One region of the Microbulbifer bruguierae genome, then DNA from elsewhere that is predicted to be linked to it. Evidence: predicted binding sites of a transcription regulator. Region 1 holds the regulator's gene; the other holds the start of a gene.
The links. Region 1 encodes sigma-54, which starts transcription at its own class of promoters, with help from an activator protein. Its sites were predicted from a motif close to TGGCACANNNNTTGCNNT; they were not measured.

Region 1 (3,419 bases):
TCAAGATTGAGAATAACCAGGCAGCGATACTGCCAAGATATCGGATTTGACTATGCCGACGCTCAAAGCGTTACACCTCGCCAAGCAGTACAAAAAGCGCAAAGTTGTACACGATGTATCCGTCAGCGTCTCCAGTGGCCAGGTCGTCGGATTGCTGGGCCCCAACGGGGCTGGAAAAACCACCTGCTTTTACATGATCGCCGGACTGGTGCAGGCGGATGCCGGACAGGTACTGATCGACCACGAAGACATTACCGGACTGTCCATGCACGGCCGCGCCCGCAAGGGAATCGGTTACCTGCCCCAGGAGGCGTCGGTATTCCGCCGCCTGTCGGTACAGGACAACATCCTGTCCATTCTGGAAACCCGCAAGGACCTGGACCGCAATCAGCGCAAGCAGCAGCTGGAAGCCCTGCTGGAAGAATTCCACATCACGCATATCCGCGAGAGCCTGGGCATGGCACTTTCCGGCGGTGAACGCCGACGAGTGGAAATTGCCCGCGCACTGGCCACCAACCCGGCATTTGTATTGCTGGATGAACCCTTTGCCGGGGTGGACCCCATTTCCGTCAACGATATCAAGCAGATCATCCGCCATCTGCGGGATCGCGGAATCGGTGTGCTGATCACCGATCACCATGTGCGCGAGACCCTGGACATCTGTGAAATTGCTTATATCGTCAGCGAGGGCCATATCATCGCCGCAGGAGCCCCCACAGACGTCGCCGAAAACAAACAGGTAAAAGACGTCTATCTGGGACACGACTTCACTATCTGAGCGGATCCGAGTAGTTGCATCCACACTTCCCCGCTCCTATACAGATGTCTGTCACAATTCCGCACAACGACCCCCAACATTCCTCTCTGCTCACCAATTTTTCGGCACGCTTATTGCTTAACGTGCCGCTTGTGTTCCGTATGCCTCCGCGGTAGTCTGCAGCAAATGAGCTTTACGCCGCCGCTTCAAACCCAGAATTTGTCGCGGCGGATTCACGCCAGAATTTTCTGCCGGCACTACTCCTATGAAGCAGTCACTCCAGTTAAAACTCGGCACTCAGCTGACGATGACGCCGCAGCTGCAACAGGCTATCCGCCTGCTGCAACTGTCGACCCTGGACCTGCAGCAGGAAATCCAGTCCGCACTGGACAGCAACCCGTTACTCGAAGCGGATTTTGACGAGCACGCCGGCGAATCTCATCAGGAACAGAACACCCCCTCTCAGGAGGGAGCCCAGCGCGAAGACAGCGACGGCGCAGCTGACACAAAAAATGACGCCAGCGCTGACAGCGACTGGAATAGTGACATCCCTGACGACCTGCCGGTCGACACCCGCTGGGACGACATCTATACCAACAACAGCTACCAGGGCAACGAGGGCGAAGACTACGCCCTCGAGCAACGCAATGCCGCATCAGAAAGCCTGCAGGACAGCCTCCTCTGGCAACTCAACCTGACGCCGCTGACTGCCGAAGACAAGCACATTGGCGAAGCCCTGGTTGACGCTATCGCCCCTAACGGTTTTCTGGTTGCGGAGCTGGAAGAGATAGCCGTCGCAATTGGCGTGGATGTCGACGAAGTGCAGGCGGTACTGAAAACCATCCAGCAGTTTGAACCGGTGGGCTGTGGCGCCCGCGATCTGCGCGAGAGCCTGATGTTACAGCTGCGGCAACTGCCTGAGCAGACCCCCTGGCTGCCACAGGCGCTGATCGTAGTCGGCCAGCACCTGGACCTGCTGGGCAAGCGGGACTTCCGTCAGCTGAGCCGGCGCACCCGTCTCAGCGAAGCACAATTGGGCGAAGTCATGCGCCTGATTCAGACTCTCACCCCCTACCCCGGCGAAGCCTTTGGTGGCGAAGAGCCCCAGTACGTGGTTCCAGACGTGATCGTGAGCCGCAAGCAACAGCGCTGGGTAGTGGAGCTGAACCCGGAAACCACCCCCAAACTGCGCATCAATGACGCCTATGCCTCCCTGATAAAGCGCGCAGACAACTCCACCGAAAACAACTACCTGCGCGATAACCTGCAGGAGGCGCGCTGGTTCCTGAAAAGCCTGCAGAGCCGGCACGAAACCCTGCTCAAGGTGGCAACCTGTATCGTCGAGAAACAACAGGGCTTTTTCGAACAGGGTCCGGAAGCCATGAAGCCGATGGTGCTGGCCAATATTGCCGAAACTATCGGCATGCACGAATCCACCATTTCCCGGGTAACCACCCAGAAGTACATGCTCACTCCCCGCGGGGTTTTCGAGCTCAAGTACTTCTTCTCCAGCCACGTGAGCACCGATTCTGGCGAGGATGCCTCGTCCACCGCCATCCGCGCCCTGATCCGCAAGCTCATTGACGGCGAGCAGCCGCGCAAGCCACTATCCGATAACAAGATTACCCAGGAGCTAGACGCCCAGGGCATCAAGGTAGCCCGGCGCACCGTAGCCAAATATCGCGAGTCCATGGGAATCCCTTCGTCTAGCGAGCGCAAGCGACTGGTCTGACTGTAACAGTCAAAATATGGGCGCAGTAACCTCTCTTCGTACACTTTCTGGACAACCAATAGCCAGACATTGAGTGTATCCTTCCATTCTGGCGCACTTCCTAGTAGGGTGCCGCCCTGTGCGGGGGTGCAGCCAGTTTGTGCTGAACCCGATGAGGAGAAATCCATGCCGACCAACATCAGTGGCCACCACGTAGAAGTGACTCCGGCGATTCGCGATTACTGCCTGACCAAACTGGACAAACTCTCCCGCCACCACGACCTGATCACCAATACTGAGGTCATTCTTTCCGTCAGCAAACTGATCCAGAAAGCCGAAGCGCGGATTCACGTGAATGGCAAGGATGTGTATGCAGACTCGGAAGCGGACGATATGTATGCGGCGATTGATGCGTTGACCGACAAACTCGACCGGCAACTGCTTAAACACAAAGAAAAGTTACGCAGTCACCGCTAGACCGCTAGCGTTGGACCACCAGCAAGATATGACATTGGACGCACTACTCTCTCCCCGCCTGAGCCTTTGCCACCTGGCGGGGAGCAGCAAGAAAAAGCTGTTACTCAACATCGCCCAGGCGATTTCTGAACAATACCCAGAACTGGATTCGGACACTGTGTTCAACCAGCTGGTAGCCCGGGAGCGCCTGGGCTCCACCGGCATCGGTGAGGGTGTCGCTATCCCCCACTGTCGCCTGCCCGGCTGTGAGCGCCCAATCGGCGTCCTCTGCACCACCTCTCCCGCAGTAGACTTTGACGCGATCGACCGCCAACCCGTAGACCTGCTGTTTGCGCTGCTGGTACCGGAAGGCGCGGATCAGGAACACCTCGACACCCTGGCGGAAATCGCCGCCCTGTTCAGTGACAGCCGGGTACGGGAAAAGCTGCGCGAGGCGACCACCAGCGACGAACTCTACGCACTGGCCATAAACAG
Region 2 (3,419 bases), 1.4 Mb from region 1:
CGAGTCGAGATTTACTCAGGAGAGCCGCCGCCAGATGAAACCGGACCCCAGGGGCCCGGCATCACGGCGGCAGAGAATCAGCGCGGCTGGGGTTTTGGCGGCTTGGCAACTCCCGGCGCCTGGGGCGCTTTCGGCATCTGTGGCGCCTGTTCTGCGGGGAACTCCGGCACCTGGCCACCGGGGCGCTTCACATGGACCTGAATGGTCTGCGACTGCGCCAGAGGCTCGCCTCCGGTGCCCACAAGTACCGCCTGGATGGTATGGGTGCCGCGCTCCAGCGCGGAGATATCCAGGCTGGTGCCGGAGGACATCCCGGACCAGCGCTGGCCATCGATCACGGCGTAGAATGCATAACCGTCCCTCGGCACCGGCTCCATCGCTACCTGCAGCACGATAAACCGCTGCCCCGGAGTGATGGTGGCGTCGTTGACCGGGCTGACGATGGCAAAGTCCACCGGGCCCTGGTCGCGATCCTCATAGCGCTTGTCGTCCTGGTCCCGCGGCGACAGCTTGCGGGTAGGCAGGGGGAGCGGCGGCGCTACCGGTTGCACATTGGTGGGACCTATTTTGATCTTTTCGGCTTTCTTACCCGGTGGCGGGGTATCGCTGAATGTCACCTTGCCGTCCGGGCCGACACTCCGGTAAACACTGGTACCTGAGGGCGCTGACGAGCCCTTCTCTTCGCCCGCAGAAGTTTCCTGCTGTGCCATTACCGGTGCCGCCAGCAGCGCCAGCAACACTGAAATCAGTCTGATCATGGGCCGTCCCGCCTCTCATTTTTACTGTGCCGTAGGTTAAGGCTAGCCATCTGCCACACAAAAAAAAAGCCCGCACCAGAGGCGCGGGCTTTGTCGCCATCTTTACACCGCCCTTGCGTTAAACGCCGGGGCAATGCACCGATGACCTCTGCCTCGTAGCAGGGCTACTTGGCAGAACGCTTAGCAAGAGTAGTACAGCTCAAACTCAACCGGGTGAGTGGTCATGTTGATACGCTGAACTTCTTCGCGCTTCAGGGAGATGAAGGCGTCGATGGCGTCGTCGGTGAATACACCACCTTCGGTCAGGAAGGCGCGGTCCGCGTCCAGTGCGTCCAGGGCCTGTTCCAGGCTGGAAGCAACGGTCGGGTACTCGGCCAGCTCTTCCGCCGGCAGGTCGTACAGGTCTTTGTCCGCCGCGTCGCCAGGGTGGATCTTGTTCTTCACGCCGTCGAGGCCAGCCATCAGCAACGCTGCGAAGGCCAGGTACGGGTTGGCGGTCGGATCCGGGAAACGGGTCTCGATACGCTTGCCTTTCGGGCTCGGCACGAACGGAATGCGGATGGACGCAGAGCGGTTACGCGCAGAGTAAGCCAGGATAACCGGTGCTTCGAAGCCCGGAACCAGACGCTTGTAGGAGTTGGTAGAAGAGTTACAGATGGCGTTCAGTGCACGCGCGTGCTTGATGATACCGCCGATGTAGAACAGGGCAGTTTCAGACAGGCCAGCGTAAGCGTCGCCAGCGAACTGGTTAACGCCGTCCTTGCTGAAGGACTGGTGCACGTGCATACCGGAACCGTTGTCACCTACCAGCGGCTTGGGCATGAAGGTGGCGGTTTTGCCGTAAGCGTGCGCTACGTTGTGTACCGCGTACTTCAGGATCTGAACTTCGTCCGCTTTCTTGGTCAGGGTGTTGGCGCCAACGCCGATTTCACACTGGCCAGCAGTACCCACTTCGTGGTGGTGTACTTCGATTTCCAGGCCCATGGCTTCCATGGCGGAACACATGGCGGCGCGGATGTCGTGCAGGGAGTCAACCGGCGGAACCGGGAAGTAACCACCTTTTACGCCCGGGCGGTGACCCATGTTGCCGTCCGCGTAGCTGGCGCCGGAAGACCAGGCCGCTTCTTCGGAGTTGATTTTGTAGAAGGCGCCACCCATTTCGGCACCCCAGGTGATGTCGTCGAATACGAAGAACTCGGGCTCCGGACCGAACAGAGCGGTGTCACCGTAGCCAGTGGACTTCAGGTATTCTTCAGCGCGCAGTGCGATGGAGCGCGGGTCGCGCTCGTAGCCCTGACCGGTGATCGGGTCAACGATGTTACAGCGAATGATTACGGTGGCTTCGTCGGTGAACGGATCCAGGAACGCAGTTTCGTCGTCCGGCATCAGGATCATGTCGGATTCGTTGATGCCCTTCCAACCAGCGATGGAAGAACCATCGAACATCTTGCCTTCTTCGAAGAACTCGCCACCAACTTCCTTAGAAGGAATGGAAACGTGTTGTTCCTTACCTTTGGTATCGGTGAAGCGCAGGTCTACCCATTTTGCTTCGCTCTCTTTGATGAGTCCGAGCGTTTTCGCTGACATTGCAGTCCTCCAAGAATGAAAAGTTATGTGTCGCGCCAATTCGCTTTATCTTGTGGCAACTGTCGAAGCAAGGAGTGTGCCAAATTGGGGCAAACTGGCTGGAAAAAAGTTAGTGTGTCCGCAAACGGCCGCCTGCGGCCGGAAATTGAGCTATAGGAACCCATTTGCGCCAGCCGGGACCGTGGGAGCCAATACGATAGTCCCAAAATTGGTGCTTCGAAATAGCAATTTGCACCATTTTGGGCCTCCCTGGTCACAGAAAGCACCAAAACGGTGCTCAAGCAATTTCCCGGTAGCGAGTTTATAATTCGCCACCTTTTCCGGGAAGTCCGTCAGTCTCATCCCGGCATCAATTTCAACCGTGGTATCCGGCACAACTCCCTATGCATTTCGTCGTCAAATTTTTTCCAGAAATCACCATCAAGAGCAACCCGGTGCGCAAGCGCATGTCGCGCCAGCTGGCCGACAACCTGCGCAAGCTCATGCGACAGCTGGACGACCGCATCCAGGTGCGCAAGGACTGGGAAAAGATTGATGTCGTCGCGCCGGATGCAGTATCCCACCTTTGCGAACGCATTGAAGAGGTACTGGCGCACACCCCGGGCATTGCCAACTTCGCCAAGGTGCAGCAGTTCCCCCTCGGCGATCTCGACGATATCTACCAGAAGACTCTCGCCATTTGGGGCCCACAGCTCACCGGGAAAACCTTTTGTGTGCGTGTAAAACGCACCGGCAAGCACGATTTCCAGTCTCTGGACGTGGAGCAGTTTGTAGGTGGTGGCCTCAACCAGAACACCGATGCCGCCGGTGTAAAACTGAAAAACCCCGACGTCACCGTGAAACTGGAAATCCGCCACGACAAGCTGAATGTGATCGAGCAGCTGCACCAGGGGCTTGGCGGCTTCCCGCTCGGCACCCAGGATCCGGTAATCTCGCTGGTGTCCGGCGGTTTCGACTCCACTGTGGCCAGCTACCTCACCATCAAGCGCGGCATCCGCACCCACTACCTGTTCTTCAACCTGGGCGGGCGCCAGCACGAACTGGGAGTAAAGGAAGTGGCGTTTTACCTGTGGG

Region 2: glnA (glutamate--ammonia ligase) is a predicted target of sigma-54. The motif match lies at 2,410-2,427, and genes of this name have one in related genera.

Annotation. Positions count from the first base shown of each region.
Region 1 covers NZ_CP118605.1:1,559,523-1,562,941, forward strand. Annotated here, with positions in the region: gene lptB (LPS export ABC transporter ATP-binding protein) at 53-778, shown strand; gene PVT68_RS06685 (RNA polymerase factor sigma-54) at 1,023-2,489, shown strand; gene hpf (ribosome hibernation-promoting factor, HPF/YfiA family) at 2,655-2,945, shown strand; gene ptsN (PTS IIA-like nitrogen regulatory protein PtsN) at 2,974-3,419, shown strand, end outside.
Region 2 covers NZ_CP118605.1:2,959,035-2,962,453, reverse strand. Annotated here, with positions in the region: gene PVT68_RS12375 (DUF4124 domain-containing protein) at 78-758, opposite strand; gene glnA (glutamate--ammonia ligase) at 939-2,345, opposite strand; gene thiI (tRNA uracil 4-sulfurtransferase ThiI) at 2,729-3,419, shown strand, end outside.